Regions from separate parts of the Solibacillus sp. iso_87 genome, predicted to be linked through region 2. Evidence: riboswitches for the same ligand, from Rfam matches in the RefSeq annotation. Region 2 holds a riboswitch; the other holds the start of a gene.
What was found. A riboswitch is a leader RNA that binds a small molecule or an ion and turns the genes downstream of it on or off. The one in region 2 is predicted to bind FMN.

Region 1 (16,715 bases), 750 kb from region 2:
CAACGCATTGTACCCATCAATTATACTAATAAAGAAGACGAGTAAAATCGACCCTGCAAATACAGGCTTTTTGTAGTGAAATAGCGGTCCTAAAAGTGCCAGTATAATTAACACAATAGCAAGAGGGTAAAGGAACATCAGCACTGGAATTGCATATGTAATAATATTTGTTAACCCAAAATTCGCAATGATAAAAGAAACAATACATAACATGACTACAAATGTTTTATAGCTGATTTTCGGAAAAACTTCATGGAAAAACTCACTGCATGAAGTGATTAGACCTATACTTGTTTTTAAGCAAGCAAGTACAATAATAATCGCTAACAAAATCGCGCCATATGAGCCGAAGTAATGATCGGCAACCGCAGCAAAAATTTGCCCGCCATTATCAAATGTACCAATTGCCGTCACACTTGATGCTCCCATATAAGCAATCAGGCCGTAAATTAGCATCATTAATGCCATTGCGAAAATACCTGATTTCCAAGTCGCTTTTGCAATTTCTTTCTTATCTGTAATACCTGTCCGCTTTATCGCATTGATAACAACAATACCGAACGCAAGCGAAGCAAGCGCATCCATCGTATTATATCCTTCCTTAAAACCTGTCATAAACGCCTCGTTAATATAGGTTCCAGCAGGCTCAACGAATTTCCCCATTGGGGAAAACAGACTAATTCCGATTAATACAAATAAAAAGATTAAAAATGCCGGCGTTAAGTACTTCCCGATAATGTCCATTATTCTCGCCGGATTTAATGAAAAATAAAAAACTACCGCGAAGAAAATAAAACTGAATACCGCAAGCCATAATGTCGCCTGCGAAGGATCGATAAACGGTTCAAATCCAACGACAAACGGTACTGTTGCCGTACGCGGAATTGCAAAAAACGGCCCGATCGTTAAGTATAAAGCCAACGCAAAAAACAACCCAAACATCGGATGTACTTTACTTGCCAAATCACGCAATCCATTACTTCCCGACAATCCGATTGCCAGAATACCTAAAAACGGCAATCCAATTGCCGTAACTAAAAAGCCAATAAGCGCAAACCAATAGTTCGTCCCTGCCAATTGCCCCATTTGAATCGGAAATATTAAATTTCCTGCTCCAAAAAACATCCCAAACAGCATCGTTCCGATAACTGCATAGGTTGAAAATGGTATTTTCTTGTCCATCATATTCTCTCCTAAGATGTCATTTCATGGTGTTTTAATGAAACGTCTAAATTTTCTTAACAATGTACAATATCATATCAGCACTATAACAGAATGACAATAGTAATAGTGAATATAAAAGGAGCGATGTCATAAAGATAACACTTTTCGACATCACTCCATAATTTATCATTTAATTAAGCTAAATATTGTCTGCGCTGATTTTCAATCCATACACGCATTGTACGGTAAAGCATCGTCACGACCACAAACATCATAATCCCTTTAACAATATTAAACGGTAAAATACCTAACACGATCGTTTCGTACATATTATATTCGAAGCCTAGTAAGTACGTATACAGCGGTAAGAACGCCACGTAGTTTAATGCCGCCATTCCAAGTGACATTACAACTGTAGAGACAACTAAGCCTGTCATTAACCCTTTTGCAGAAGGGAATTTTTTATAAATATAGTAAGCTGGTAAAATGAATAATACACCTGTAGCGAAGTTAGCCATATGACCTACCGGAATTCCTTCAGGAGCCCCTGTGTAAATCCAGTCAAGCACATTTTTAACAAGTTCAACTAAGATACCTGCAACAGGTCCCATCGTAATTGCCGCAATCAATGCTGGCACATCACTGAAATCAATTTGTAAGAAAACCGGGAACCATGGTAGCGGGAAGTTTAATAACATTAGTACAAATGAAACCCCACTCAGCATTGCAATTGTTACGAATGATCGTAACTTTAAACTTCTTTTTTGCATATAAATCTCTCCTCTTTGCTGATTCCATCTCGCAAGAAGAAAGGACGTATCAACTCATTTCATGAAAAAACCCTTATGCTAAGCTAGAGCATAAGGGAGAAATAGGCACACTTAAATAAAGGGTCTATATATGCAATTGCAGCTATTCCTATTTTTTTGTATACGAAAAATATTCCGTTAACAAATAAGGAATTAGAAATAAGTACTGCAAAGCACGGCATTTTCAAAAAATGACGACCGTACCTTCACCTTCTCCCATCCAGACTATACTGTCGGCTTTGGAATTGCACCAAATCCTGCACACAAAAAGTGGCTCGCGGGCTCGAAAAGTTCGACATAACTTCCTCCAAGTAAATGGTCAGAGGTTATAACTTTTATTACCGCCGGTCGGGAGTTACACCCTGCCCCGAAGATGAATCAATATGAAATTATGTAGCAATTACCTTGCTATAACTATTATTATATATAAAAAAAAGGAATTGTAAAGCCCATTGCTTACAATTCCTAGTAAAATTATTTGAATTATTGAAATTCATAATTGATACGGTTTGCCGCAACCGGCTTCTCTACTGGTTTTGTGAAGTCAAAACCGCCCCATTGTTCCTGTACGATATTTTCAAATTTAACCTGTTTATCAAAACTTGCCGCTGTCATTATTAATCCTTCAATCATGCGCATTGCTTGAGCAGGTTCAAAATTCTCCAAGTTTAAAGGTTCTTCAAATGTAATTGTAACGATGGACTCAGCGTCTTCAACTTTTAAATAAACGCCCGGCAGTATAACCGTTCTGTATATATCATTCGCTTCCACCGTCATATTTTTAATTGCTTCTTGCACATCTTTAAAGCTCATTCGGAAATTCGGACTTAAATATACCGCCCCATTCCGCATCTGATACATAAAATAATTATATTGAGCGTTCTCATCATTTAATAAAAACGGCTCATTTACATCACCTACATGGTCAAAGTAAATTGGTTTTCCGGCCGTATTTTCTATTTCTACTTCCATATATGCATCACTAAAAGTATCGACAAGGGAGCCGAGATAATTTGATAAGGAAGCTGTTCCCGCATCATATTGGTGATTTTCCGGCAGCGTATGAACAAGCCTGTTCCCTTCCTCACGCAATTCTCCTTTGTAAGGATGGTATTCATTAAAGCCTAGTGACTGTTCGTCAAGCAGCGGACTGAATGTGTTATAAAGTTCCAGCTTCGTCGGGTTTTCTGTACCTGTTTTTTCGGCAACAATTTCATTTGGAATTAATACGCTCACTGGTACACTCTCTGCATCATCCCCTGCAAGACCAATTGCAAATAATGTGTTGTCCTCTAGCTCGTTTTCATAAACTAATGTTTGCTCAGGTTGAGCTTCCGTCGAGAAACTATTAATCATGGAGCGCTCATTTTGTGTAGATGCATCTTCCTTCGCACTCATTGTCATACTTTCTTCCGATTCTGGAGTGGCAAGATCGAATGCTTCATTCTGCATAGTAACCGACTCATTATTGCCTATAAATTGCGCACTGATTAAAACTATAATAAATATTGATGCAATCGAAACGAATAATGGTGCCCAACGTATGCCTTTTTGATTGCTTTGCTGTATGGTAGGCGGATCTTCATTAAATGCTCCTTCATCCATTAAACGATTAAATACCTCATCTTTTGAACGATGATCAGTTACTTTCGGTGCTTTTTTCAGAAAAAGTTCAATCTCTTTTTCATCCCAATGCTCCTTTTTCATAATGGATTCGCCTCCCTTCTTTCTTGCGCTTCCAATAGCAGCCGCAGATTCCTTAAAGCACGGTGCTGTGTCGTTTTAACTTTACCGGTCGTCCATCCTAATATTTCCGCTGTTTCCTGAATTGAAAGTTCTTGAATAAACCGCATTATAATAACCATTTTCTGATCACCTGAACATTCCTCCAATGCAACGAGTAATTGATGGAGCTGATCATTTAATTCGGTAAATTGTTCAGGTGAAGGGACTGGGCTTACAAGTTGCTCTGTCTCCCAATCAAAAGCTGTAAATGCATGCTTATCTCGAACTTGTTTTTTTCTGAAGTAGTCGATCGCCACATTTTTTGCTATAGAGAACAGCCAAGTTTTTTCCGAGCTTTTCCCTTCGAAACGGTCGTATGATTTTAATACACGAACGTATACTTCGTGGGCAAGATCCTCAGCTGCGGTACGGTTTTTCACTAAGTAAAATAAGAAATTAAAAACATCCTGATGATACGTATCGTATAATCGATGGAAAATGGATTGCTGCACCCATCCCACCTCCATTCACGTAATTTGTCGTATTCGAAACAAAAAAGTTACAATAATCATCCGTTACGGACGAACTGGTTCATTAAAAAGAAAAGTTTATCACTTTGAACGATTCAAAATGATAAACTTTTTCAAACTCATAATTCCATTACCCCATTATATCAAGATAATGGCAAGTAAAATGTAAAGGTTGTTCCTTGTTGTTCCACACTATCAACAGAGATTCTGCCGTTATGTGCTTCCACAATGTTTTTCGTAATGGCCAAGCCTAAGCCCGTTCCGCCTTTCGAACGTGTACGTGCTTTATCTGCTTTGTAGAACCGTTCGAATACATATGGCAAATCATCTTGAGGAATGCCCTGCCCTGTATCCCTAACTTGAATTTTTGCATAGTTTTGCTCATTTGCAATTGAAACAGTTACCGATCCGTCTGCTGGTGTATGACGAATCGCATTGTCAATCAAGTTTGTTAATACTTGTTCGATACGATCCTCATCAATCGAAATAAACGTTTCATCCGAAAAATCAGTTTCAATCTGCAGTTGCACATGCTTTTCTTTCGCTGTTTGGTCAAACTTATGTGTCATTCGTTCAACAACCGCAACTAATGGCACGTCTTCCTTATACAGACTCATATGTCCCGATTCCATCCGCGCCAAGTCAAGTAAATCTGTTACGAGACGACTCATACGCTGTGATTCATCGTATATTACCCGAATCATATCAATACGTTCTTCCTCTGTTGTCACAACCCCATCAATAATCGCCTCAGAATAGCCTTGGAGCATCGCGATTGGTGTCCGCAGCTCATGTGAAACATTGGCGATGAAATCCGATTTCAGTTTTTCCAGTTTCGTTTCTTCGGTTTTATCACGTATAACAGCGACTGCACCGCGTATGGATTCCCTGCTGTAAAGAGGACTAATCGTTATACTGTAATATGATTTTCCAATTTCAAACTCTTCATCCAGCTGATCCTCAAAATTCAATACATGATCAAGCATTTGATAAAGTTCATCCGGTATCGGCTTTGAACTGTCCAATCCTTTTTTGACGAACCATTTTTGCAGTAGCCGCTCTGCAGGAGGATTGCTCAATAAAATCGTTTTATCGCGATTAAATGTAATAACGGAATCAGTCATCGATGTTAAAATGCTCGATAATTGTTCTTTTTCTTGGTTGATTACTTCTAAATGATGCTTCAATTGACGACCCATCTGGTTGAACGCAACGGCAAGCTGACCAATTTCATCATTTTGCTTTGTTTCAATTTTCGAATCAAAACGCCCCTTTGCCAATTCAAATGCATGCTCTCTCATTTTACGCAATGGAAGCGTTATTTTAGAAGAAAGGAAAAATGCAAAAATTGTCGTCAATATAAATGCAATAGCCGCAGCTAATACAACAATTTTCGTCGTTTCATTACTCGTCTGGTGTAAAGCATCGGGATTTTTGTAAATAAAGACGGCTCCATGTAAATCCTCAACACTTTTCAGCGGGAAACCTAATACAATATAATTGGAGTTGCTCGCTTCTTCCCGATTCGAAGGCAGCGTCAGTTCCTTTACTATCGGCTCTGATGATGCATATACTTCTTCAAATGCTCTACTGCTTATAATTTTTTGCTGAATTTCTTCTTTATTGATGCCTTCTTGTCTTGCATACAATATTTCATCTGAACTTTTGGCGATAAGTACGTTTGTCGTTTCCGTCAACAACTCCGAAATGATCGCAAACTGCTTATCATCGATCTCTTCCTCATCGATAATACTCGCAATGGCTGCGGCTGTTTGCCTTAATGAAGCCTCTGACTGCTCGTTATGATAGTTTTCAAGAAATTCCAACATGAAAATCGTGAATATAAACAGGACAAATGAAACGAGAAGCAAAATGGTTGCCCATAGCTTCCCGACAATACTTGTTGCTATTCTAATCATTTACGACCTCGAATTTATAGCCTACTCCCCAAACCGTAACGATCATTTGTGCTGCATTTTCAGAGACACGGTTCAGCTTTTCACGCAGGCGCTTAACATGTGTATCAACTGTACGCAGGTCACCAAAGAAATCATAATGCCAAACTTCTTTTAATAATTGCTCGCGGTCGAATACTTTATCCGGTGACTTCGCCAAAAAGTATAATAATTCGTATTCTTTCGGTGTTAAATTTACTTCCGTTCCATCTGCTGTCACACGATGTGCATCATGGTCGATCGTTAAATGCGGGAACACCACTAAATCTTTAGACGATGAAGCATTTGAAACAGGTGAAAATACTGCTGAACGTCGTAATATTGCTTTTACACGCAATACGACTTCTCGCGGACTAAATGGTTTCACAATATAATCATCCGCACCAAGCTCAAAACCTTGTACACGGTTTGCTTCTTCACCTTTTGCCGTCAACAATATAATAGGCGTTGTTTTCTTTTCGCGCAGTTCAGCACAAACTTCCAAACCATCTTTTTCAGGCATCATAATATCCAACAAAATACAATGATAATCTTTTTCAAGTGCCATAAAAAGTGCTTGTTCTCCATTTTCCGCTTCTTCTACTGTATAGCCCTCACGCTCTAAATACATTTTTAACAAACGACGAATTCGATCCTCGTCATCCACAATCAACACAGAAATATTTTCAGACACTGGTGTTGCCCCTTTCAAAAACTCTATTTCTCTTCTCTATTGTACCTTTTTAGTGAACGATTGAAAAGAAAAGCCCAATCATTCTGATTGAACTTTTCTAACTTTATGACAGTTTATTAATTATTTTGCATAGAATTGGAAACTATCAAAATTGCTATAATAATAGTGTAAAAAGCAAATTGTTGTCACATTATGCATAAGAGTGTAATCCAGCAATAACTAAATTAACTACGACTAAATTGAATAAAATAATAAGGAAACCAATTACCGTAAGCCAGGCACTCTTTCTTCCTTCCCAACCTTTTGACAGGCGAAGATGTAAAAATGCTGCATAAAACAGCCATGTAATAAGTGCCCATACTTCTTTTGGATCCCAGCCCCAAAATCGGCCCCATGCTTCCTGTGCCCATATCATCGCAAAAATAAGTGCGCCTAATGTAAAGATCGGAAAAGCAATCAAGATTGAACGGTAGGCGATTTCGTCCATCAGCGTCGAGTTCACCCGTTTCACTAATGGCTGGAACATTTTCGCTATCTTCCTTCTAAAGATCAGTCGAATCAGTATATAAATGATTGTACCGAATAGAACAGACCAGAAAACAGTTGTAAGTTTCCGTGCATCGATCAATGCCGGCAACTCAAATATTGGTGTCATACGATCTTCAGACAGTTCCACAAATTCATTCATCCCGAAAATTGCCGGCATCAAATACGTAGATGTATTGACTTTATCCAATGTATCAACGTATTCGTACTTCGCTTCATAACCCATCGCGTTGAATGTAACCGTTGCCGCTACAAACCCCACAACTAGTACACAGCAGAACATGACTGTTTCCAGCCAAAAACTTTCTTTTGTGCGCTCGTCCATATTCACATTTCTCAGCAAGTATATAAGTCCGGCTACCGCACTAATCCCAAAAATCGATTGCCCTAATGCTGCAGTCGTAACATGAATTGTCAGCCAATGACTTTGCAGTGAAGGTACTAAAGGGCTTACTTCTGACGGGAACATAGAGGCATAGGCAATTATCAATAATGCAATTGGCAAAGAAACAACACCTAATGCCGCAACTTTATACGTAAAGTAAATGACGATAAACGATAGTACGATAAACATACCGAATGCTGTCGTAAATTCAAACATATTACTAACCGGTGCATGTCCTGTATACATCCAGCGCGTAATGAAATAACCTAACTGTGCAACAAAGCCGATGATAGTAACAATAAGGGCAATTTTGCCGTATTTATCTGCCCGTGCTGCTGCCGTGTCATTCTTCACTTTGATTGCGCCTGCAAATAAAAATGTACCAACTAAGTAAGAAATGAATGCAGCATACAGTAAATAACCGCTTAAATCGATTAAACTCATAAGGTTTTACCATCCTTTTCTGTTTCAACATGTTCATTGTTTTCTATTTCCTGTTGATCTACGTATTGCGGTAAATGAGCATGCTTCGTTAATGCATCTAAGTCTTTTTTCATACTAAACCAGTTTTTATTCGTATGTGCTGCCAGACGTATTGTTCCATCCGCCATCTGTTCAATCCATATACGGCGATGATTCCAGTAGGAACCGATTGCAACACCAATCATAAAGATAATACCCCCTACGATTAATATGGGGATTGTCCGATCATAACGGATCGTTAAACCTGACATATGGCGTGTTTCCACATTCGAAAACTTCATTTTATAAATATTGTCACCTTCAGGCTCCAGTGTTTGCTGGATTGCAACAAAGCTTGTCTCTCCTTCAGGTGTTTCAGGAGTAATCATTTTAAAAATAAATGCCGGATTATTCGGTGTTTGGGTCGCAGTTTGCGGTACACCATCTTTAAAACCTGAAAAGTCCGGATAAAAACCCATTAATTCGACTTGTGCGCCATTTTCGAGCGTATACACTTCCTGCGGGTTTGTTAAATCAATGCTAATTTGACCAAGCGATTCTTCCGTTTCTTTATTCGTCAAATCAAACACCATTGTTTTAATCTCATTTAAACGGAAATCCATCTGATAAAATGCATAGCCCTCATGCTTGAGCGGATGGTTTACCTGAATTCCGTATTTCTTTACTTCTTCCAGGTTTTCCGCCTGTCCCGGCACACTGTTTTCTTTCTGTTTATACAATGTCACGTCTGTCTGGTAATTTTTCGCGACTACATTGACCCCTTGTTTGATCTGCTCACCCTGAGGAACATTGTCGTATGTTTCCAAAATAAATTTGTCATTTTTCAGGAAGTATCCGTCCATACCCGGTACAGCACGTGTCTCGCCTTCACGGAGCCACATCGATTCATCCACGTACATGCCCGGTACTAAATGGAGCATGACCCCAATTAGAAAGACTATTAATCCAACATGGTTTATGTAGGCACCATAGCGGGAAAAACGCCCGCGTTCCGCTAAAATGGAATCATCTTCACGTCGGACATTGTATTTTAAATTTTTTAAAGATTGTTCAACGAGCTGGAGCGTTTGTTCAGGCGTTTCAGTTGGTTTTCCTTCACCAATAATTCGCTGACGCTTCATAAAGTTTGTATGTCGTTTTACTCGTTGATTTTTTAAAGATTTATGTAATGGAATACCTCTATCTATACTTGCAATAATAATGGACACACCTAACATTAATACAAGTAATTGGAACCATAGGGATGAATAAAGATCCGATAAACCTAACGCGTAGTATATTTCACCGAACCATCCATAAACATCTGAATAGTACTTTTCCTTCTCCGCGTCTGTCGCTACGCTTATGTAAAACTCCTGAGGCAGGATTGTACCAATTGATGCTGCTATTAAATTGATAATAATGAGCGTTATTCCGACTTTCACACTTGAGAAAAAATTCCAAACCTTATCAATAATTGACTTGTTATAAGTTTTTGAACGTATGGCTGTCCCTTCGTACCGCATATCTGCAATTTTTTTGCTTTTTTCCTCTGCGGATAATGGAGAACCGCATTTTTGGCAGAGTGTTGTACCTTCAGGATTTTCATGCCCGCATTCACAAAGTAGTTTATTCATTGCGTAAAAACTCCTATTCCGGCTTTATTGACTCCATATATTGCACAATTTCTCCTTCGGTCATTTCTCCAGTAATAATACGGTCTATTGTACCGTCGGGTTTAATGAAAATGGATGTAGGCAGGGGTCCAATATTATAGGCAGTGAAAACACTTTTCGTTTTATCGATCGCAACCGGGAACGTCATCCCCATATTCGCCACATATTTTTTCACTTCGAATTCAGACTGTGCGAAGTTAACGGCAATAATTTGTACATCCTGGCCCTTAAATTCCGCATATTGACGAGTCATTGCAGGGAATTCGCGTTCACACGGCTCACACCATGTACCCCAGAAATTCAGTACGACACCCTTTCCCTCGTAGTCTTTCAATCTATGCTTTTCTCCATGCAAATCTACTACTTCAAAATCAGGCGCCTGTGCCCCGGCTTGTACAATATTAATTTTATCTTTCGTTACGGCAGCGTAAACTGTATATCCGATTGCGATTGCTAAAATGGTTAAAATGATGCCGCGCGTCACAGAACGTTGTTTCTTTTTTTCCAAACATAAAACCCCCTTCCACTTCAGCAACTACTGTTGCCTATTATAGCAAATTATTACAAAATTTAAATTCTTTTCTTTCAGAATGATTTATGAATATCTTAAACTATTAATTGTTATAATCAATTTTTCCTGTTTCAGCTAATACACGTAGGAGTTTTACTTCATGTTTTGTCAGCTGACGGTATTCGCCCGGGCTAAGTCCTGTTAAATCTAAAAATGCAAAGCGCTCGCGTTTTAATTTCACGACAGGTGTACCGATTGCTTCAAACATACGGCGGACTTGACGATTTCGGCCTTCATGGATTGTAATCTCACAAATCGCTTTCCCAGCTTTCTCATCAAAGCTTGTCATGCTTACTTTTGCTGGAGCCGTTTTTCCGTCTTCCAGCTTAATTCCGCTTTGAAGCTTCATTAAACCTTGTTTTGTTGGGATTCCTTTAACACGTGCAATATATGTTTTGTCGATTTTGAATTTCGGATGTGTCATTAAGTTTGAAAACTCTCCGTCATTCGTTAAAAGCAATAACCCAGTCGTATCATAATCTAAACGCCCTACCGGGAAAATACGCTGGTGAACATGCTTTTTAAAAATATCAGTTACTGTTTTTCGCCCTTTATCATCAGTTACTGCTGAAATATAGCCGCGTGGTTTATATAGCAGGAAATATACTTTATCTTCTTTTTCAAGTTTTACGCCTTCTACTTCAATCGTGTCCGAGTTGGATACTTTTGTACCAAGCTCTTTAACTACGACTCCATTTACTTTTACTTTACCTTCTACGATTAATTGCTCTGCTTTACGTCGTGATGCAACGCCTGCATAGGCAATCACTTTTTGTAATCTTTCCATAAGTTCACCTCATTGATTGATAAACTGCAAAGACGCATACTTCTTCAGCATTCGTCCCTGCACTTTTCATCTACTGCTCTGTTAATTCTTAAATATTATTGCTGTAATCCACAAATACGAGCGAAAATAAATCCTTAACGAATAAAAATTATGTCATACTTTCAGAACTTAATCAATTACGCCTTGGCGTAATTGCGTCTGGATTCGGCTTTGAGACCCACAGGATGTAAGGCAGTCAGCTGTTGTCGCATATTGTGACGTTTTTATGCTGACTTCCTTTTTAGAACTCCTTTTCGAATCCATGACATCCGCCAGGCGCTAAAATTCAATCCTGAATTTATTATTTTACTGTAACGAGCTTTGATGATACGAGCGCTTCATCTGCGTATAAAAGCCAAACCCCACGATCCGAGCCTTTCAGCCGTGAAACTTTAACAATATGCTCAAAATTCGGCCGTTCTTTCTTATGAAGCAGCATTTGGAAAGGTTCATCTAACTCGATTGCCAATCCGTTCGCATTATATTTTCCTTTTTTCACGATCGTTTGTTGTTCAAAATTGTTGTCGATAAAATCCGCCAAGTTCCGGTGGATATTCCAATCATTTCCTTCATTAATAGTAACGACAACAAATGATTTTTGTTCCCGTTCAAAATAAGTTGCCAATGTTCGTCCAGCCACTTTTGTATAGCCTGTTTTCCCTGCAATGGCTCCTATCTTCTCGTGCATAAGTCGGTGCTTATTTCTCCACTGCCTGCCATCCGAAAAATTTTGTGTTGAGGCAATTTTTCTGAATTGGGGATTCATCATCGCAATTTGCAGCATTTTTGCCGTATCGTAGGCAGAGGATAGATGGGCTTCATTATGCAGCCCTGTAGGATTTGTAAAAGTTGTTTCATTCAATTGATAAAGCTCTGCCTTCTCGTTCATAAGCTGAACAAAACCTTCTACAGATCCTCCAACATGTTCCGCCAGTGCTACAGCTGCATCATTTCCTGATTGCATCATTAAACCATGAAGCAAGTAATCAATCGTATACGTCTCGTTTTCAAGTAAATAAATTGATGAGCCTTCAACAAGCGAGGCTTCTCTTGAAATAACAACTTCATCGGTAAGCGCACTATTTTCCAAAACAACCAGGGCCGTCCAGATTTTTGTCAGGCTGGCGATCGGCAGGCCTGCATGTTCATTCACACCCATTAATGTCCGCCCATTTTCCGCATCGATAACAACATAGCTATTATACGCCGCCTGAATTTGTGACGAACTACTCAAAAATACGAACAATACAACAATAGAAACAAACCACTTTTTCAACAGGCCACTCCTTTAATTTTGGTTAAATGTTTCCTGGAACTTCGTTAAAAATAAGTCAGTCGGCTGATCATCTTCTTGATCGACTTCTTCCGGTAAAGGTGGCAATTCTTTAATATTTTTTAAGCCAAAATAATTTAGGAACTCTTTTGTCGTTCCATATAAGATTGCCCGTCCTGTTCCTTCCGCCCTGCCAACTTCCTGTACAAGCGCCCTTGAAACGAGTGTCGCAATCGGGCGTTCGCTTTTCACCCCTCGCAGATCTTCCACTTCCGCGCGCGTGATCGGCTGCTTATACGCTATAATTGCCAGAACCTCTAATGAAGCTGCGGTTAATACTTGGTTTGTCGGGTTTTCAATTAATTTTTTCAATGTGTCGGTCACTTCCAGTTTTGTTGTTAACTGATATGTACCGGCAAGCTGTTTTAATGTAATTCCCCGCATTTCCTCCTCATTGTAATGAGACAGGAGTTCGCTTAATCCCGCTTCAATATCCATTGGTTCTACTTCTATATATTGTGCAAGTTGTTTAACGGTCATACCTTCATCACCAGCTACGAATAATAGTGCCTCAATTCGGCTCAGTAAGTTGTTCGAATTCATCATTGATCTCCTCTTTTGTCAATAATACAGATAAATCATCGAAGTTATTTTGCTGTTCGACAAAAATCACTTGGCGCTTCATTAATTCCAGTAATGTTAAAAACGTCAATACAAGCATTGGCTTATCCTCTGCTTCAAACAATTGCGAGAACATAACTCTGCCGCCTGCATTTTTTAGAATGTTTACAACGGAACGCATTTGTTCCTTCACTGAAATTTCCTGTCTTGCGATGCGCGTTGACAATGGTTTTTTTAATTGTTTACGACGCATTAGTTTTTGAAACGCACTTAACATATCGTAAACATTTACATTTTGATCAAATAGCGCTAATTGTTCTTCCGGCATAAATTCTGACAAGTCTGCCGGAGCTTTCGTGAAAACTTGCCCACGTTCTGTTTCCAATTCCTGAAGTTGGACAGCTGCTTCTTTATACTTTTTATATTCGATTAAACGTGCAACAAGCTCTTCCCGTGGATCAACCTCATCTATTTCGAGCTCCTCTGCATCGATTTCGTTTTCATTAATCGGAATGAGCATACGGCTTTTAATCGCCAATAATGTTGCTGCCATTACTAAATATTCGCTTGCTTCATTCAATTCCAATGTTTGCATCGCATGGATGTGATCAATATACTGTTCCGTTAATTCCGCCATTGGAATATCATATATATCAATTTCCAAACGATGAATTAAATGCAATAATAAATCTAGTGGCCCGCTAAAGGCGTCTAGTTTCACTTCGTAAGACATAAAATACCACCTATCGTTATTCGGAAATTATCATTAGCATCTAATTCACGCTATGATTAATTTTACGTTTTGCTAGTTAGTTTATTCGTCAAAATTCAACAAAAAAATATAGCAGAACCTATCTAATTAGTATAGAGGAAAGGGGACAACAATGCATCCTTTGTTTCATCCACTATTTATCGATTATTGCGCTTATTTTAATGGCAATAAGGACTATTTTGAATGCCATGAAGTTTTAGAAGAATATTGGAAGGAAATCGCACCAAGAGTAAAGCTTCATCCGTTAGTAGGCTATGTCCAGCTTGCGACAGGTATGTACCACTTTCGCCGGGCAAATGGTACTGGTGCTGCACGCATAATGGAGAAAGCCATTGTTAACTTTGAGCTAAATTACAATTGTGAGTTTTTCGAGTATATCGATGTAAGACAACTGCTTCTCCTGATGAAAAATCAGCTACGAAAAATGCAGGAAAATGAACCATTCGCACACTTTGAACTGCCTATTACAAATCGAGAGTTGCAAGAATTGGTACACGAAAGAATAAAGTCGATTCCTCTAATGGATTCACACTTTATTTTCAATAAACATATGCTTCGGGACCGGTCAGAAATACTGGAAGCTAGAGAATTTAAAAAAAGAAGTCGACAGTAAATTAGTCGACTTCTTTTAATATAGGTATACATTTTTGGACAAATGCACTTGTATCTTCATTCGCTTGAATATGTTCATATCCCATATTCCGCAGTTCATGTAACATTTCTAATGCGACACCTTCACCGCGATACGACGGGATGACTGTAATATGTTGAACGACTGCAGCATCATTTTCTTCTACAATCCCTATAGTCCCTACATATTCTTCGCCATTTTTCCATAAGAAGAGTGTCCATTTTTCATTTTGTTCATATTGTTGAATGGTTTCCATTAAGCGTTTAATGTCTTTTTCTTGTGGCATTAACGAAATTAATCCCATTGCAATTTTTTCAAGTGCTTTTTTATATCGAACTAACATTTTACATTCCCTCAATTCTACCATTGCACATCCTATCAAAAGATCGACCGAAATGCAATAACACAATTTTCCAACGTTCAGTTTGAAAATTTGTAAATTAGCGGACTAATAATGTAAATGAACAAGAGCGACCAAATCACAATTCCTATTAATAGACCGAAACCCCATTTAGCTTGCTTGGATAATTTCAACGGCTATTCACCCTTTGTAAATGTTAACGGCAAATCATTTGTCACTAAATCTTCATAGCTTTCACGCTTAATCGCTAATTGGTGCTCTCCGTTTTCAACGAATACAACTGCCGGTCTTGGAACACGGTTATAGTTTGATGCCATTGAATAACCGTATGCCCCTGTACAGAACATCGCTAAAATATCACCGGTATGTGCATTTTGTAATGACGCATCAATAATTAACTTATCACCTGACTCACATAGCTTACCTGCAACAGTGTATGTACTTGTTTTTGGATCATTTGCTTTATTGGCAATAATCGCTTCATATTTTGCATCGTAAAGTGCTGGACGGATATTATCGCTCATCCCGCCATCAACAGCAATATATTCACGCACATTTGGTACTGTTTTCTGAGAACCGATTGTGTACAGTGATGTACCTGCATCTCCAACTAAAGAACGGCCTGGCTCAATCCAAATTTCCGGCATTGCTAAATTAAGTTTTTTACTTACATCCTGCACTGTTCGAATCATATCCGCAACATATTCATGAGGTTCTAATGGCTTGTCCTCTTCTGTATAACGGATTCCGAAGCCACCGCCAAGATTCAGTACTTGTGCAACAAAACCGTGCTGTTCTTTCCATGCACCCATTTTTTGCATTACTTTGCCCGCTGCCAAACTAAAGCCTTCTGTTTCAAAAATTTGAGAGCCGATGTGGCAATGTAAACCTAATAGTTCGATATGTTCATCGTTTACTACTTGCTTAAACGCCTCATCAGCTTGTCCATTATTTAAGTCAAAGCCAAATTTAGAATCTGCTTGACCTGTTGTAATAAAATCATGTGTATGTGCTTCAACACCTGGTGTCACACGTAATAAAATTTTCATTTGCTGATTTTTCTGCTGTGCGATTTCTTTAATTAACGATATTTCGTAAAAGTTATCGACTACAATACAACCGATTCCCGTTCCAAACGCCAATTCAAGTTCGGCAACCGATTTATTATTGCCATGGAAATGAATGCGATCTGCCGGGAATCCAGCTTTAATCGCTGTATAAAGTTCTCCGCCTGATACAACATCCAGCGACAGATTTTCCTGCGCAGCTAACTGATATGCCGCAACACAGGCGAATGCTTTAGATGCATAAGCAACTTGCGCTTTTACACCTAATTGTTCAAATGTATCGATAAAGCCGCGTGAACGTTTACGAATTAACGCTGTATCATAAACGAATAACGGTGTCCCGTATTGTTTTGCCAATTCAATTGTATCTACCCCGCCAATTGTTAAATGACCGAGTTCATTAATTTGCTGTGTTCCATATAAATGCATCGTATTCTCCCCTGACTTAGCTAATCCTCGCTAATATTCTCAAAAATCACAAAATATCATATGAGAACTTTAACATAGGTGTCAAAGTGATGCAATTCATGTTTATACACGTTTTCGCTTTTTTGCGTTCACGATAAATGGCCTTGGTGCATCTTCCGACATTGGTGTTCGAATAACAACACGAGCGAATGCCTTCGGGAAAAATGGCACAAGCGGCCATAAATACGGCACATTCATCG
Region 2 (16,715 bases):
CACTTGAGAAGATTTTCAAAGGTTTTGACATCAACTTGGAAATCGCAAAAGTAAACAGCTTTGACGTAGAAAGCAAAAATGTCTCACTTTCAAACGGCAAAACTTTACAATATGATACATTAGTTGTTGCTTTAGGCAGCCAAACTGGTTTCTTCGGAATCCCTGGCTTAGAGGAAAACTCTTTCGTATTAAAATCAGTTGATGAAGCTAATGCAATTCGCGAGCATATCGAAGCACGCATTAAAGCATATGCAACAACAAAAGACGAGGCGGATGCTACAATCGTTATCGGCGGTGGCGGTTTAACAGGTGTTGAGCTTGTTGGTGAAATCGTAGACCACTTCCCTAAAGTTGCTGCAAAATACGGTGTTAAATTTGAAGATCTTAAAATCAAACTAGTTGAAGCAGGTCCAAAAATCTTACCGGTATTCCCAGAAAACTTAATCGATCGTGCAACAGAGTCTTTATCGAAACGTGGAGTAGAATTCATTACATCAACACCTGTTACTGGCGTTGAAGGCAATGTTATTCAATTAAAAGACCGTGAACCAATCGTTGCAAACACATTAGTATGGACAGGTGGAGTTGCTCCACTTCCATTAGTAGCTGAATCAGGGTTAGCTGCAGATCGCGGTAAAGCAACTATCAATGACTTCTTACAATCTACTTCACATCCTGAAGTATTTGTTATTGGCGATGCATCAGCACATATTCCAAACCCAGGTGACCGCCCAACTTATGCGCCAACTGCTCAAGTAGCATGGCAGCAAGGTGAAACTGCAGGTTACAACATTTTTGCACAAATTAAAGGTGCTGACCTGAAAGAATTCAAATTTACTAACTCAGGTACTTTAGGTTCTTTAGGCCGCAAAGACGGTATTGCTACAGTTGGGGCAAACAATACTCAATTAGTAGGTTTACCAGCATCATTAATGAAAGAAGCTTCAAATATCCGCTATATGACTCATATTAAAGGGTTATTTGGCCTAGCATATTAATTAGTTAAGACATACCCGAAAGTCACTTTCTTTCGGGTATGTCTTTTTATTTTTGCAAAAAACAACAAATTTTAACAAATAACTATTATAATGGGAGTAAATGTCGAGAAAGAGGTGTAAAGATGAAAGATTTTGATACATCAAATTCTTTGTTTATTTTAAATGAACAGCAGCTCGAACAATTTAAACAGCTTGAACATTACGACTACTTTTTCCATTTAATCCGCCATGACTTTGCACATTTATCTTTCGCAAAATACAATGTAAGCGATGTTTGGGTTTACTTTTATTTTGAAGAAGAGCCGGTCATCAATTCAGAGCATGCGCTCATTTTTCTGCTCCGTAATTTTATATTGAATGAAGTACTTATCAGTTCAAAATTTAAACGACTGAAAAAAGCAACAGTCGGGTCATTTACTAAAGCATTAATGGCTTCGGTAATGACCGTCAATCTATTTTTGGATTATTTGCGTGAAGTACTCGAAACATTACCAAAAGAACAATATGATCTATATATGAAGTTTGAAAACAGCTCGAAGCAATTATTTAATGACCGCTTCTATGAATACGAACATTACCCCAAAAAACTCGTCCAAATCGAAACAACAATTATAAAAAGTTTGCGTAATTACTTGGCAGACAACGATACGAAATATGCGGACAGTAAACATAAAGTCATTCGTTTTATGGACAAATTTTCAATTATTAAACGAGAGCTGTACGAACCGTTATATTTGAAAAAGTAGGAGGTGGATATAACGATGGGGATGCAACTTAAGTCATTGCAGCTTGACCATTATCGTTCACAAACGTTTTCATCAATCGATGCACATTATAAGGCATATATAGAGATGTTAGAATCATTAGTAGCAGAGGGAAATATCGAAAAGGTGAACGCCTTTCTTCGATTTGATAGTGAGCCTTTTATTTTAGCTAATAGCAATATGGAGATTTTGCAATTGTTATTGGACACAGAACAGCATTTCAAACAAAATCTAAAAGGGTGTTTAGCAAGCCTCTATTTGGTCATTGGACATTGCTATTATTTCAGTATTGATTTTGAACAGGCAAAGAAATACTACCGAATTGCGAGCAGTTACGCATTGGAAGATGAAGATTTTTCATTGCTGTCACTTGCGATGAATAATTATTACGCAACACAAATGGATGAATTACCAAAAGAATTTTTTTGGGATATTAGCAAAATTCCAGCTGTTTTTTTAAAAATGGGGAACCCGGAAGATGAAAAGTTCATGCTCGTCCGTTTTATAACTCATATTGAACTGTCCCTACAGATTGGGAAAGTGGAGTATGCGAAAAAGTTATTTAATGACTATTTTGAAGAGTATCCGTTCGAAAAGTTTTCCCGTATAGATTTGCATGTCCGTGTACTAAGAGGGAAAATTCTTTTTGAAAATGGCCGATATGAATGTGCAATAGAAGTGCTCCATGAGGTGCTCCTTCTGTGTATGAAAGCTAATAGCCATAAGGATTTAGTCCAGGAATGTTATAAATTTATTACCCAATCATATAAGCTGATAAATGAAGAAACACTTCTGAAAAAGATGGAGCAATACCAAGCGCGTTTTTACCGCAAAATTGAAACAGATAAACGCTATATGGAAAAATATATTAAAACGTCAACAACCCACGAATTTGAATTGGATAAAAGTTTTATATCCCCATTACAGCAGTTTCAGCTCGCGGGTACATATCTATTAAAATCGACAAAAGATACGGGGTATACGCTCGTGCTAGTTGATTGTAAAGTGGTGGAGAATGAAAAAGAGAAGTTAAATGAAATAATCCATTTAATCAATGAAGAAATGATGAAAGAGATGAAAGAGGTCATCATTACGAGTACGCGCCTTGATGAATCAACAATCGGCTACATTATTCAGCTATCAGAAGAATGTACCGATACATTGTGTGCAAAGGTTTTCTATAAAATCCGTGAACATTATCCGAAAAGCGAAAGCTTGCTGGAGGCCATCTATTTTGCATCGGTAAATAATAAAGAAAACAAATTACCGAGCTACCAAAAATGCCTTGATTTAGCATATGCGTATATTTATTATGAAATTTACAAATAAGATTTAACTGTAAAATACGAAATATTCCAAAAATTACTTTCGTATTTGAATGACTACCTTTAAAATAAGAGTAGTACATCAAGGAGGTAATGCCATGTTAGTGAAACAAAGATATGTAAAGAAAAAAGATGTAAGTTATGTGAAAGAGACGGATCCTATCAAAGACGTACTCGGTCAGTTAAATGACAACGGCTACAGATGCATCCCGGTATTAGATGAGGCGGGTGAAAAATTCGTCGGAAATATTTATAAAGTAGAAGTACTCGAATATAAATTAAAAGAAGGCGACATGAAAGCCCAGGTTAAAGCACTTACTGAAGAACCGGATGCATTCGTCCACGAAAACAGTTCGTTTTTTGAAGTATTCCATTCAATTAAACAATTGCCATATTTGGCCGTTGTTGATACGAAAGGGAACTTTGCCGGCATTTTACCTCATTCGAAAGTATTTGAGCTGCTGGAAGAGGCGTGGGGCTACCGTACAGGAAGCTGTGCCATTACAATTGCATTGCCGGACACGGACGGGATTTTAATTAGAGTTCTGACTGCGGTTAAAAAGGTGTGGCCACTGCATTGTGTGTTCTCTCTTGATGATGATACGACTTATTTGCGTCGAGTGATTATTACTCTGGCAAAAGGTGCGAAACAATCGACAGTGGACGAGCTGGAGGCAGCCATCTTAAAACAAGGTGCCCGCATTATTGATTTGGAAGTATTTGATAAAGAAAATTTTTAGTTATAAAGCGATTTGTTCATTAGAACGAATCGCTTTTTTTACTGCGATAAAATAATAGTAATACTAAATGTTTTGTAACTTTATATCAATAGTTAATGCATGTCTATACTGTCTGTTTTCTGCAAACGGATTCGAAGCTATAATCAATTTTCCGTTGTCAAAACATAGCGTTTGTTCCTCCTTTGCAACTACCTCGAAAAAATCTACTAAATAGTATTTAAATCCATCTACCTCTTTATAGCACCAAACTTCATCGGCTTTTAGGGGATTAAGTCCAATCTCATTTAGAAATTTTTCTACAAACTTATTTAGCATAATCTTTTCCGCATAAAACACGCAATCCATGCAATCGCAATGGCTGGTAGATCCAACTGGTGGTCTATTTTTATAAAGTTGTTCGTTGAGTTGTTTAACGTCCAAAGAGCACTCACTTCTTTCTCCAAGCAAGATGGATTGTTTAATTTAAATGATAGTTTATAGGGAAACAAATCTCAATGAGTCAGTTGATTTGATTGTGTACTAATACAGGAATCGAAAAAAATAAGAGGGTTTTGCCAATTTATATCGAAATGTATATAATAAGGGGATTTGCTGAAAGGAGAACTATAATGTTTATCCATATAAATGAGGAAAAAATAGATTTTACTAAAGTAGAGATAATTGTACTAGAACAGGGGATTGCTGACTTATATGAGAGTTTTGATAAAAAAACGCTTGGCGAACTGGCGAAACAAAAGAAATATGAGCATTTAAAAGACTTTGTTAACGAGCATACACACTTAAAGGATATGCCGGCGGGTGCAGCAATAAAAGCGCTAAAAAAAGAAGGGAATCATTTTTACAGGCGGTTTTTGAATAACTACGGTGATCTAATATACTCTCGTTTTGTCGTCAGCGGTGATGAGGATTTGTTGAAACAACGTGGTGTTTATACGATTATTGCAAATAATGAACTGAAATTTTGCGGTGTATGTGCAAGAACATTTAAAGAGCGCTTTAATCAGCATATTGGTAATATATATGCAAAAGGTTGCTATCGGGATGGAACGTCTACCCATTGCCATGTGAACGCAAAAATAACACAGCTTTTGCCGGCAAGCGATGTGCATTTTGCAATCTATCCGATGGAGAACGAAAAAGCGATGAATAAACTGAAGAATGCGATTGTGAAACGTTTCGAACCTGAATGGAATTTACGGTCCAACAGAGAAGTTATCGAATTAACATCATCATTATAAATACTTCTGTCTAAATCTTGTTAGATAAAGGCAGAATTTTTCATTTACTACATTTTTCCGGTTTCATTTTCGACAAAAAGTGGGAATAGTAAGTGAAAAAAGTAGGTGATGATCATGCAGGCAGCATTAAAACATTACAGGCAAACACACAGCGAATATAAATGGCTGCATTTTTTGGCAGCTGTCGTATTAGTATTTACATCCGTATTCTGGTTCGTACTTCCATACTTCATGATTAATTACGGAAAATATACGACAAATGTATTCCAGCAATCTTTGTTGTTGATTGCCTTGTATACGGTACCTTCCATCATTGTAACATTGCATTGCTGGTTTATTAACTTTAAAGCAGCACTTGAATGGAAAAAAAGCTATCCTAAGGAATGTGTATGGCGCTGGTCGCTAAAATTCCAACTCATTACTATTTCAATAGTGGTCTTGTTTACCTCGGTTATTTATTCCAGTCTTTTTATTATTGATATGATTCGATAAAAAAATCATCCTTCCTTTCTCAAATGTGCTAAAGTGCCTTTCCATGTATAAAGAAGAAGCTTTTATTATCAAATACTAATAACGTGGCACTTTCGCACATTTATCTTTCATATTATCCACAAAACACTGACAAAAAATATTCATTTAAAAAAGCAAGTAAAGTATGGGGAAATTTGGTACGATGAAGCTATCAATGTTAAGGAGGATGAAGCAGCATGAATACAGATTTAAATATCCTTTTAGCGTTCGGTGCCGGGTTTTTAAGTTTTATTTCACCATGTACGCTACCGCTCTATCCTGCATTTTTATCCTACATAACCGGGATGACACTCGATGAGCTGAAAACCGAAAAAGGGATGATGCAAAAACGCGCAATTTTACATACTTTATTTTTCCTGCTTGGATTTTCGATTATATTTATCGCTATCGGGTTTGGAACATCATTAGCGAAAGATTTCTTTTTCCAGTACCAGGATTTGCTGCGTCAAGTCGGCGCTATTTTAATTGTTGCATTCGGATTAATGATTGTCGGTCTTCTGCAGATTGACTTTTTAATGAAAGACCGGAAGTTTCAGTTCAAAAACCGACCATCCGGTTATTTCGGTTCGGTACTGATCGGTCTTGCCTTTGCAGCGGGATGGACACCTTGTACAGGTCCAATACTGGCAGCGATTATTACGCTTGGCGGAACGAATCCCGATTCGGCAATGTGGTATATGGTCGCATACTACTTAGGCTTTGCGATCCCATTCTTTACATTGTCATTCTTCATTTCACGTATGAACTGGATTCGCACACATAGCCAAAAAATTATAGTAGTTGGCGGCTATATTATGATCGCGGTCGGCATTTTACTATTCTTTGACGGATTGACTTACATTATTAATATTCTCTTGCCGATTTTCGATGGTTTTAAAGGATTCTAACAGTTCCCTGCTTTTAAAGACCGTGCTATACTAAGGGGAGAAACATAAGTGAAAAAGTGTGCATGATCCATTATATTATCTTGTTTACACGATAATTTTTCTTACGTTCATGCAAGAGGAGGAATATGATGTTCGACAGTATACCTTCTCACTATTTATTAATTGGTTCGACGATTATGGCAGTCATAATGGGATCTTTCGTAATGTTCATTAGACTGCGTGCACAAAAAAAGCCGGTATCTACGAAAAAAATACTCATTCCGCCTTTTGCGATGTCAACAGGCGCGCTGATGTTTATTTTTGAGGAGTTTCGTGTAGCGCCAATTCAAATAGTAGAAGCGGCCGCACTAGGCTTGTTATTTTCATCTGTATTAATCTTAACGTCGAAGTTCGAAGTGCGAGACGGCGCAATTTATATGAAGCAATCTAAAGCATTTCCATTCATATTAGTGGGATTATTAGTACTACGTATTATTTTAAAATTAATATTTGCCGATACATTCGATGTCGGTGAACTTGCCGGTATGTTCTTCATCTTGGCGTTCTCGATGATTTTGCCGTGGCGAATCGGTATGCTTATTAAATATAAGAAGCTTAAAAAATCGCATATTGTCGCATAGAAAAGACTGCCTTTAAAAGTTTTATGCTTTTAAAGACAGTCTTTTTTCGTCTATGCCTCAAATAAATGGTCATAATTCGTCGTATCAATTTTCATTTCATCGAGTTTTTTACGTAAAAACTTATGGTCGCGCTTTGGCGAAGCGATAATATAGCCACGAATAATTAAGTCTAAGTCAATTTTCGAGGCACGCTCATTCAGTGCAATTTCACCGATTTTACCCGCAATCTTTTCTTTGGCAACTTGGCGGAATAGCTCTGGTACAGGACTGACAAGCTCGGTAAGTAATTGTTTTTCATCTTCACCCCAAAGATGAATCGTTTTATCTAAGTATATGTTTTGCCAATCTAGATCCGATTTTCCGTCCTGTTTCGGCAGGGCCTTCAAAAACTTGCGGAACATAAAAAAGCCGCCAATCCCCATAAGCGAAATCAATACTACAACCCAAAATAAAATAAACCATAAAAACCAGCCATCTAAGCCCACAATGTTCACCTCATTACTAAATATTGTTGATTAAATTCCCTCTACTAAACTACTGGTGATAAACCTCATTATTGTCTATTATATAAGGTTTTGTAAAATTTTTCATCGTCATTGTCCCTTTTTTCGGTAAATCATGACATATATAGGGCAAGGAGGTGATAAACATGAACGAATTCGGATTTTTATCTGCTACATTGACAGTATTTTATCAGACAGGCCTTGATGAATTTAATGAGCCGATTATTAAAAGTTCCACATTCCGTAACTTGGAAAGAAATGCGACAGCTCAGCAGCTATACACTGTTGCAACAACAATCGTCGGCTTAACAGATTACAATTATATTGAATCTGTGAAAACGCAAAAAGACAGTATTACCGCTTAATTAACAATATCCTTGAATTGGAGGTGATCCCATGGCACAAGTTTTACAATTAACATTTGCCAACATTGCAGGGAATACGATGACGATCAATATTAATGATCCGAAGCCGAATTTAACGGAGGCTGAAGTGAATGCTGCGATGCAAACAATTATTGATCAGGCAGTGTTTTCAAAGGACGGATTTTTGTACAATGTGAAAAAATCAGCTCGCATCGTTGAGCGTAATGTTACAGCAATCGAACTGAACAGCTAATAGCAAGGCCGGTGAAGTGTGATGCTTTGCCGGCCTTTTCAAATGAAAAAAGGAGGGATTTTAATGGACCAGTGGATAGCGATTCTTCAGGAAGTAACATTTCCGATCTTTATATCTTTTTATTTACTGTATCGGATTGAAACAAAACTTGAAGCGATTCATACAGCACTTGTATCATTACATCATCCTGCAGATAGAGCATAAAAAACTCTTCACAATGTTGACACACATCCTTTCTTCCAATAACTATTGAGAATATACTAAATATTGGGTAAGATGAGAGTAATGTTCAAAGAGTGGAGAGAGAGAAATGAAAACGAAAAAAATTGTATTCGCATTTATGCTCTTGGCAGCGACAGTTCTCACAGCATGCAGCAATTATCAGTTTAAACCGACAATTAACTTTGAAATCAGTGGGTTTACAATGACCGATCACCGTAACAATGAAGTAACACGGGAAAGCCTAAAAGGGGAACCGTGGCTGGCAATGTTCATCTTCACAAGCTGTACAACCATTTGCTCGCCAATGACGATGAATATGACCCGGGTGCAGGACCACCTTGAAAAAAAGGGGCTGGAAGATTATAAAATTGTCGCGTTTTCAGTAGATCCGGACTACGATACACCAGAGCGTTTGATGGAATATTTATCGCGCCATACACCAGTTGATGAATCAAAATGGCATATGCTGACAGGGTACGATCAAAAATTTATTGAACAATTTGGTAGAAACTCATTTAAAACGCATGTAAAAGCAATTGAAGGGAATGACCAAGTTATCCACGCCGATACATTTTTTCTAGTGGATGAAAAAGGAATCGCCGTGAAAAACTATTCAGGGTATGGCACGGGAGAGGATGGTGTTCCATATGAAACGATTGCGAGTGATATGGAAGCACTCATTGAAGAACGTCTAAAATAATAGTGAAATGTAAGATTAACTTGCGAAAAAAGTGTAGCTGCTTTTTAAGCAAGTTTTTTGTTAAGTGAAGGATTTTCTAATAAAAATTAAAATGTGCTAATAAACCTGGAAATTTTCTAATAAGTTGCAGATCTTCTAATAAAGGAGCGAAGTCATGGGGAACTGATAACAGTACTAAAAGAAACACCATACAGGCTTGGAATTGGCTTAGGTGTATATGATATTCATAGCCCCCGTATTCCGACTGTGGAAGAAATGGCAGCCAGTAATCGCACAAGAACAATTTTGGATCAATCCCGATTGTGGCCTGAAAACTCGTACGGAACAAGAGACCATTGCATCATTGAAAAATATGGTGGCCGCAAAAGAGCGACTAAAACAGTTGAATTAATGAAGGGGTGGTTACTACTATGAGTCGAATGAAAAGAAATTACAACCCCGTGTTTTTGACAGCTATAATGAATGGCTTTACAGGAAGTTATACAAAAAGCCTTAAAGAGTTACGTGATGAGTTAATGGCGACATACCCAGCGGATGCTAAGGAGATTCAAAAAGCATATTATTTTATGGGCTATTTGTAATCGTGATATCGAATTAAAAAGTTCCTTTAAATTTCTCTGGCTTTACGACATAGCCTTCAATAATAAAACCGCAATCGGTACAAATAATGTATTCGATATTGCATCCTAAACTTAATTTATTCACAGGTGACATAACACTGTACCCGCTATGTTTTCCTCTACCTAATTCCGTGCTGCGACATTTTGGGCATTCTTTAACGTTAGTCATCTCCATCACCCTTTCAATAATAATTAATCCGCCACAATGTCAGGTTCCGGTAGCGTTTCATCCTTCTTTTCCTGTAAACGATTCGTATATTTTTGCACAATTACGTTGATGTAAAAAAACATCCCCATGACAATTCCGGAAAATACCCAACTTGCTACTCGTTTATAAATCAGCATATCCCCATAGCTGTCAATTCCGTATTTCCGTAGCAGAAAGACCGTAATTACTGCCATAACAAGTCCTCGAATAATGAAAACAATCTGGATCAGCTGAAACCATCGAAAAATTCCTTTTTGAAAGAACAAAGCTTTGCTGTCCTTTCGTGCATAGCCTTGCAAATATGCAAAATCGATTGCAACATACAAAGGAAAAGGCTTTTTTATAATAAATAAAATTACATAGAGAAACGTGTAAAAAAGTCCTAAATAAACATTATTCCAAATCATTTGCTCCGCCGAACCGGACAATAAATCTACCGTAGTACCTATAAGCATCGATCCTAAAATAAACAAGCCCGTCACATTAAACTGCCGATCTTTTGCAAAGCGGTAAACAGTATAAATTATCCCGGGAACAGTGGACAGCAGCATCGCGGCATAGTCACCAAAAGGCTCTCGGCCAAACTTCCATATTGCATAGGGTAAAGCTGCATAAAACAGTAGTTCTAGAAAGATAAGATATTTATTCGACTGTGAATTATTCGCCATGAAAGCCTCCATTATCGTAAAAAAAGTATTTGCTTTTTATATTACTGAAGATTATCCGACACTATATTTTATAGAAATAAAACATAAAAAAAGCAACCAAGCAAATGAAAGACACTTAAAATCAGCTTGCAATATCTCCTTTCTATATAATGTAATATAATGTATATTATTCTACGTATTACCATGAGTAAAGTTTCAATATTTTAATTTAATAGAGGGGTAGAGGTAAAAGGTTTGAGGGTACAAAAAGTAAGTAGGTGCTAAAATACTATTAGCTTTTTAAAATATTTATGTTACAATAACATTCAAATAAAATAATTTCCTTCGGGGTCGGGTGAAATTCCCAATCGACGGTGATGAGTTTATCTCTAAGCCCGTGAGCCACTTTTTGTGTGCAGGATTTTGGTGCAAATCCAAAGCCGACAGTTATAGTCTGGATGGGAGAAGGAATGGCAACGCATTTTAAAAATTTGATTTTAAATGTGATTTTTTGCTATACACTTTTCCTGTCGCGCCTTTGTGACGGGATTTTTTATTTTATTGAAAAAAATAATTTCCTTCGGGGTCGGGTGAAATTCCCAATCGACGGTGATGAGTTTATCTCTAAGCCCGTGAGCCACTTTTGTGTGCAGGATTTGGTGCAAATCCAAAGCCGACAGTTATAGTCTGGATGGGAGAAGGAAGCAATGTCAGCAGTTTTTTGAAAATTAACTTCGAAAAGCTTATTTGATGATGCTCAATTTTCCTCTCATCGAACTCCGAATTCAATCGGGGTTCTTTTTTATTTTAAAAAGAGGTGAGCAGGATGTTTACAGGAATAATTGAAGAACTTGGGACAGTTGAAACAATCAGCCAGTCCACACAAGCGATGGAACTAGCCATTCGCGCAAACAAAATTCTAGAGGATGTTCAACTCGGGGAAAGCATTGCCGTTAACGGTGTCTGTCTGACAGTGAAACAATTCTCGCCATCCGTATTTTTAGCGGATGTTATGCCAGAAACCGTCAAAGCAACGAGCCTCCAGCAATTAGCGGCAGGTATGCCTGTCAATCTGGAACGGGCCATGTCGGCGAATGGTCGATTCGGCGGACATATTGTTTCGGGCCATGTTGATGGAATTGCAACAATTCAACGTAAAAGACCCGTCGCCAATGCAGTTTATATTGATCTGGCGATGGAAAAGCATTTGATTGCTGAATGTATTCAGAAAGGCTCAATTACAGTGGACGGCACGAGTTTAACAATTTTTGATGTGACCGACACATTCATTACCATTTCCTTAATCCCTCATACGTATGAACAGACTGTAATAGGCTATAAAAAGCCGGGAGATGTTGTGAACATTGAAACAGATCTAATCGGTAAATATGTAAAAAGACATTTACAAAATCAAACGGAAAGTACAATTACAATGGACTTTTTGCAACGTACAGGATTTTAAAGGAGTGGTGACAAAATGAATACAATTGAAGAAGCAATTCATGCATTAAAAAACGGCGAGATTATTATTGTGTCTGATGACGAGAACCGTGAAAATGAAGGGGATTTTCTAGTTTTAGGAGAATTCGCTACACCGGAAAATATTAATTTCATGGCGCTTTATGGAAGAGGGTTAATTTGTACACCAATTTCATCTGCAATTGCAGAAAAGCTTTCCCTTCATCCAATGGTGCAAAGCAATACCGATACATATCAAACAGCTTTTACGATTAGTATCGATCATATCCATACAACAACAGGTATAAGTGCATTTGAGCGTTCTAAAACGATGTTAGCATTACTGGATCCTGCAACAAAACCGGAGCATTTTCATCGTCCAGGTCATGTGTTCCCGCTCATTGCAAAACAGGGAGGCGTGTTGGAGCGTCGCGGGCATACGGAAGCAGGCGTCGATCTGGCGAAGCTATGCGGTTCGAATGAAGTCGCAGTTATCTGTGAAATTATGAACGAAAATGGTTCAATGGCCCGCATGCCGCAGCTTGAAAAGATAGCACAAAAACATAACCTGAAATTTATTACAATCGAAGACTTAGTTCAATATATAAAATTAACTACCGTATTGGTATAAAAAGGAGCAATTAAAATGGGAAAAACATTTGAAGCACAATTAGTCGGAACAGATTTAAAAATCGGAATTGTCGTAGGGCGTTTCAATGAATTTATTAATGATAAATTATTAAGTGGTGCAATTGACGGCTTAAAACGTCATGGTGTTGACGAAGCAAACATTGATACAGCATGGGTTCCAGGTGCTTTTGAAGTACCGTTTGTAGCGAAAAAAATGGCTGAAACAAATAATTATGATGCAGTTATCGGTTTAGGTACGGTCATTCGCGGGTCTACAACACATTATGATTATGTATGTAACGAAGCAGCAAAGGGAATTGCAAAAGCGGGCTTGGATACAGGGGTTCCGGTAATTTTCGGTATTGTTACAACTGAAAATATCGAACAGGCAATTGAACGTGCTGGTACGAAAGCAGGCAATAAAGGCTACGACAGCGCAATGTCTGCAATTGAAATGGCAAACTTAAACAAAATGTTTTAATTAATATTAGTACACGCCACTCCAAAATTTTGGGGTGGTTTTTTCTTGCTTTCAATAACAAGTTTACAAATTATTTCCTGTAGATTACTATTACGTTATACGATATATCGCGTTTCCTATTCCTTATTTTTTATTTACAAACATTCCCTTCTATTCTATTGTTAGGTAAGACTTATAAGGAGGGAGAGCGATGGCAGAAAGAGTACGCAGAATAAGACCCGGGCAGTATTGGCGTATCAAGGAACATGAAAGCTGGTTTTCAGATATGTCCGAGCGAGGGTTGCATTTTTATGAGATCGGCACATATTTTGCCAAGTTTAAAAAAGGTGATCGCAAACGAATGGATTACCGGCTGGAACTGGCAAAAAGTAAATATATATCGAATGAAAAAATTCGGTTATACGAAGAAAGCGGCTGGGAATACATTGCGAGTGACCGCAATTTTCATGTATTTGCAGCACCGACTGAACGTAAAGCAAATGAACCTCCAATAGATCGAGAAGAGCAAATCTCAATAGCAAAAAAAGATTTTAATAAAGCATTATTTAATTTTATAGTTAATTTAATTGCAATTATTGTAATCTCTACGGTCTTCGTCAAAACTATTGAAAACGGAAATATTACTGTTTTGCAACTGATGGATGGATATATACTTGCCCCGTTGTTAGTATTATTTGTTAATTTTATACAAATAATTCCGATAGGTAAAAGTTTATTTGGAATGAATCGTTTGCGGAATGAACTCAAGGCTGGGCTACTAGACAATCAACAAAAACCATGGGAAAACTTTTACTGGTCAAGTATAGTCTTCAGTTTATTATTATTTGTAATTACATTAACTATTGTGTTTATACCGATTTTCCAAATTTGGAGTATGAAAACAAGCCCTTTACCAGAAGAAGATACAGGGCTGCCAATTGTCCGTCTTGCTTCAATTGAAAATCAGCCGCATCTTAAAAGTAAGCCATTTTACTTCGAAGGAGAGGATTTGGGAAGCACCTACTCATCACAGTGGAATATTTTTGCTTCTGTACAATATGATTCAACAGAAATGGGTGTTATTCAGGAAGGGGAATGGTACGATCCAAATCATGCATATCAACCATCAATCTCATCGGAAGTTTATAAGCTGCGGTTCCATTCCCATGTTAGCTCATTAGTTAATGAGTTAATAATCAAGCATACATATGAAAGTGAACCTGCAAGTTTTAAAGAAAGAAAACACACAGCTTTTGATCGTCTGCTGATTAGGGATAATTCTTTTCAAAAGGATTTCCTATTTGTAAAGGATCGGTCCGTGATGTATATCAATTATACGGGTCAGGTTGAAGATGATGTAATCATAGAGAAAGCTGCTGAGAAAATGGCATTGCTTGCTGACGATTGAAGGAGTCGCTAGTAATATTCTAATAAACATTTAAATCATCTAATAGCGATTTGACATCTTCTAATAAGTTGCCGATTTTCTAATATATAAGGCAGTTGTTCTAATAACGCTCTGAAATAAACATTCGGAAAATGCTAATAAACCCTTGAATTTTTCTAATAAGTACAAAATTCTTCCAATGAAATCAGTCACCGGTCATATCATCAGAATTCATACAAGTAACGCCACAATCCATTAAACTAAAAAATTCCGCTAGCTTCATTTCGATGAACATGTTACCATATTTAAAAATTCAGAAAATGAGGGTGAGTAAATGGAGAATCTTGTGTTCTTTATCATCGCGTGTGTTCTTCTGATTGTATTGCCGGGTCCTGATACAGCGATCGTTACGAAAAATACAATAGTTAATGGACAAAAGGGCGGATTTCAAACAATGGTCGGCTCTTGCGCGGGATTAACGGTCCATACAATTGCAGCAGTTGCAGGGCTATCGGCGATTATCGTAAAATCTGCCGTGGCATTTACAGTGCTGAAATACGTAGGAGCAGCCTATTTATGCTATTTGGGTATAAAAACATTAATGAGCATGCGTGCTAAAAAAGCAGATACAGAGGAAATGACGGACATTCCTGAAATCGAAGCTAAAGGCAATTCGTATTTTAAGCAGGGACTCATTACGAATATCACAAACCCTAAAGTAGCAGTATTTTTCCTGACGTTTTTACCGCAATTCCTATCTAAAGGAGCAGAACCATTTTGGCCATTTTTGACGATGGGAATCATCTATATTGTTTTAACATTTATTTGGTTTGCGCTCTATGTATTTTTATTAAACAAAATCCGCAATTTCATGAAAAAACCTGCTACACAATCGGTGATCGAAACGTTGACTGGAGCTGTTCTTATCGGTTTTGGGATCAAACTTGCCTTTGAAAAGCAGACTTAAAAATAACTTTACGTAATTCACAACCACATTGCCTTTAAAAAGTAATAACCCATTTACCGCTTATTCTTTTTTAAAGAAGGGTATAGTTCCCTAATTCTAGAAAAAAGGATGATGAAAAATGGGCTTGTATATTACTATGTGGATAGCCATGATTGCTGTAATCGTTGTAAATGCGCTATCCAATACACTGCCGTTAAACGGGCAAACGGCATCAGAAATTACGAATCGATTAGAAGTATTATTTACGCCAGCAGGCTACGTGTTTTCCATTTGGTCGTTAATTTATGTAATGCTTGTCATATGGCTGATTACGATATACCGTAAAGTGAAAGACAATCGTTTTAATGGAAAAGTAGGTATTTTATTTATCATCAGCTGTATATTTAATATTGCTTGGTTGTTCAGCTGGCATTATGAACAGTTTATACTATCCATTATCGTAATGTTCTTTTTGTTATGTACACTTATTGCGATATACCTGCAGTATAGAAACACGGAAAAAGGTCTTTCAGAACGCTATCCGTTTTCATTTTACTTAGCGTGGATATCCGTAGCGACAATCGCTAATGTAAGTTATGTGTTAAAACATCATGGTGTCGATTTGGGGATATCAGAGGTGATTGGATCACTCGTACTTGTAGGGGTTGCGGTTATTCTCGGTTATTTGGCCGTTGCTGTTTCAAAAGATATTTTCTTTACACTCGTCATCGTTTGGGCACTAATCGGTATTGCTGTAAAAACTGATGAACCAACAATGCAGAACGGTACAATTGCATTAACAGTAATATTAATTATTGCTGCACTGATTCGCTATATGCGTATGAAGACAAAAAGGCTCGCCTAATGAAAAAGGGTAGTAGGATTAGTCGGAAATGACTTTTACTACAACCCTTTTTTTTTCATGTTATTTAAAAAATACAATCGACATAAAGCCCATGTAAAAGCATAATGCCAGCGCAAAAGTCATAGCAGCAGATACAACGACCGGCAGCTGTTTAATATAACTTACAATGACAAGACCGATAAACAGTGCAGTCAACAGGAAAAATCCTAACCCAATACCCGTCATTTGTAAATATCCGCGCATGCCGGCTTCAATCGAGCTACGGTAGAACATTTCAAAAAACGGCGAGATTTCCTGAACATAAAAACTCGGTGGCTGTTGTTCACTATATAGCGCGGTAATGAATAA

Region 1: linked by a shared signal. The riboswitch ahead of AC0VXV_RS06450 (ECF transporter S component) and the one ahead of ribE (riboflavin synthase) in region 2 are both predicted to bind FMN.

The regions. Positions count from the first base shown of each region.
Region 1 is NZ_CM149656.1:1,307,940-1,324,654, reverse strand. Features, by position in the region: gene brnQ (branched-chain amino acid transport system II carrier protein) at 1-1,182, opposite strand, end outside; gene AC0VXV_RS06450 (ECF transporter S component) at 1,359-1,934, opposite strand; FMN riboswitch at 2,178-2,352, opposite strand; gene AC0VXV_RS06445 (hypothetical protein) at 2,457-3,680, opposite strand; gene AC0VXV_RS06440 (sigma-70 family RNA polymerase sigma factor) at 3,677-4,210, opposite strand; gene AC0VXV_RS06435 (ATP-binding protein) at 4,372-6,147, opposite strand; gene AC0VXV_RS06430 (response regulator transcription factor) at 6,140-6,856, opposite strand; gene ccsB (c-type cytochrome biogenesis protein CcsB) at 7,047-8,231, opposite strand; gene AC0VXV_RS06420 (cytochrome c biogenesis ResB family protein) at 8,228-9,886, opposite strand; gene resA (thiol-disulfide oxidoreductase ResA) at 9,900-10,433, opposite strand; gene AC0VXV_RS06410 (pseudouridine synthase) at 10,540-11,283, opposite strand; gene AC0VXV_RS06405 (D-alanyl-D-alanine carboxypeptidase family protein) at 11,624-12,598, opposite strand; gene scpB (SMC-Scp complex subunit ScpB) at 12,611-13,201, opposite strand; gene AC0VXV_RS06395 (segregation/condensation protein A) at 13,167-13,949, opposite strand; gene AC0VXV_RS06390 (DUF309 domain-containing protein) at 14,101-14,601, shown strand; gene AC0VXV_RS06385 (GNAT family N-acetyltransferase) at 14,603-14,962, opposite strand; gene lysA (diaminopimelate decarboxylase) at 15,157-16,476, opposite strand; gene AC0VXV_RS06375 (spore germination protein) at 16,579-16,715, opposite strand, start outside.
Region 2 is NZ_CM149656.1:2,060,876-2,077,590, reverse strand. Features, by position in the region: gene AC0VXV_RS10385 (NAD(P)/FAD-dependent oxidoreductase) at 1-998, shown strand, start outside; gene AC0VXV_RS10380 (serine protease) at 1,121-1,744, shown strand; gene AC0VXV_RS10375 (dehydrogenase) at 1,760-3,091, shown strand; gene cbpA (cyclic di-AMP binding protein CbpA) at 3,186-3,827, shown strand; gene AC0VXV_RS10365 (hypothetical protein) at 3,891-4,247, opposite strand; gene AC0VXV_RS10360 (GIY-YIG nuclease family protein) at 4,436-5,065, shown strand; gene AC0VXV_RS10355 (hypothetical protein) at 5,180-5,557, shown strand; gene AC0VXV_RS10350 (cytochrome c biogenesis CcdA family protein) at 5,773-6,483, shown strand; gene AC0VXV_RS10345 (CcdC family protein) at 6,612-7,103, shown strand; gene AC0VXV_RS10340 (DUF2621 domain-containing protein) at 7,154-7,588, opposite strand; gene AC0VXV_RS10335 (DUF1659 domain-containing protein) at 7,753-7,971, shown strand; gene AC0VXV_RS10330 (DUF2922 domain-containing protein) at 8,003-8,224, shown strand; gene AC0VXV_RS10325 (YvrJ family protein) at 8,288-8,428, shown strand; gene AC0VXV_RS10320 (SCO family protein) at 8,535-9,146, shown strand; partial or broken gene AC0VXV_RS10315 (hypothetical protein) at 9,285-9,453, shown strand; gene AC0VXV_RS10310 (hypothetical protein) at 9,557-9,727, shown strand; gene AC0VXV_RS10305 (transcription initiation factor TFIIIB) at 9,741-9,935, opposite strand; gene AC0VXV_RS10300 (VC0807 family protein) at 9,959-10,642, opposite strand; FMN riboswitch at 10,959-11,095, shown strand; FMN riboswitch at 11,194-11,328, shown strand; gene ribE (riboflavin synthase) at 11,448-12,083, shown strand; partial or broken gene ribB (3,4-dihydroxy-2-butanone-4-phosphate synthase) at 12,099-12,707, shown strand; gene ribH (6,7-dimethyl-8-ribityllumazine synthase) at 12,726-13,190, shown strand; gene AC0VXV_RS10280 (DUF2812 domain-containing protein) at 13,381-14,577, shown strand; gene AC0VXV_RS10275 (LysE family translocator) at 14,891-15,523, shown strand; gene AC0VXV_RS10270 (TspO/MBR family protein) at 15,642-16,367, shown strand; gene AC0VXV_RS10265 (copper resistance D family protein) at 16,428-16,715, opposite strand, start outside.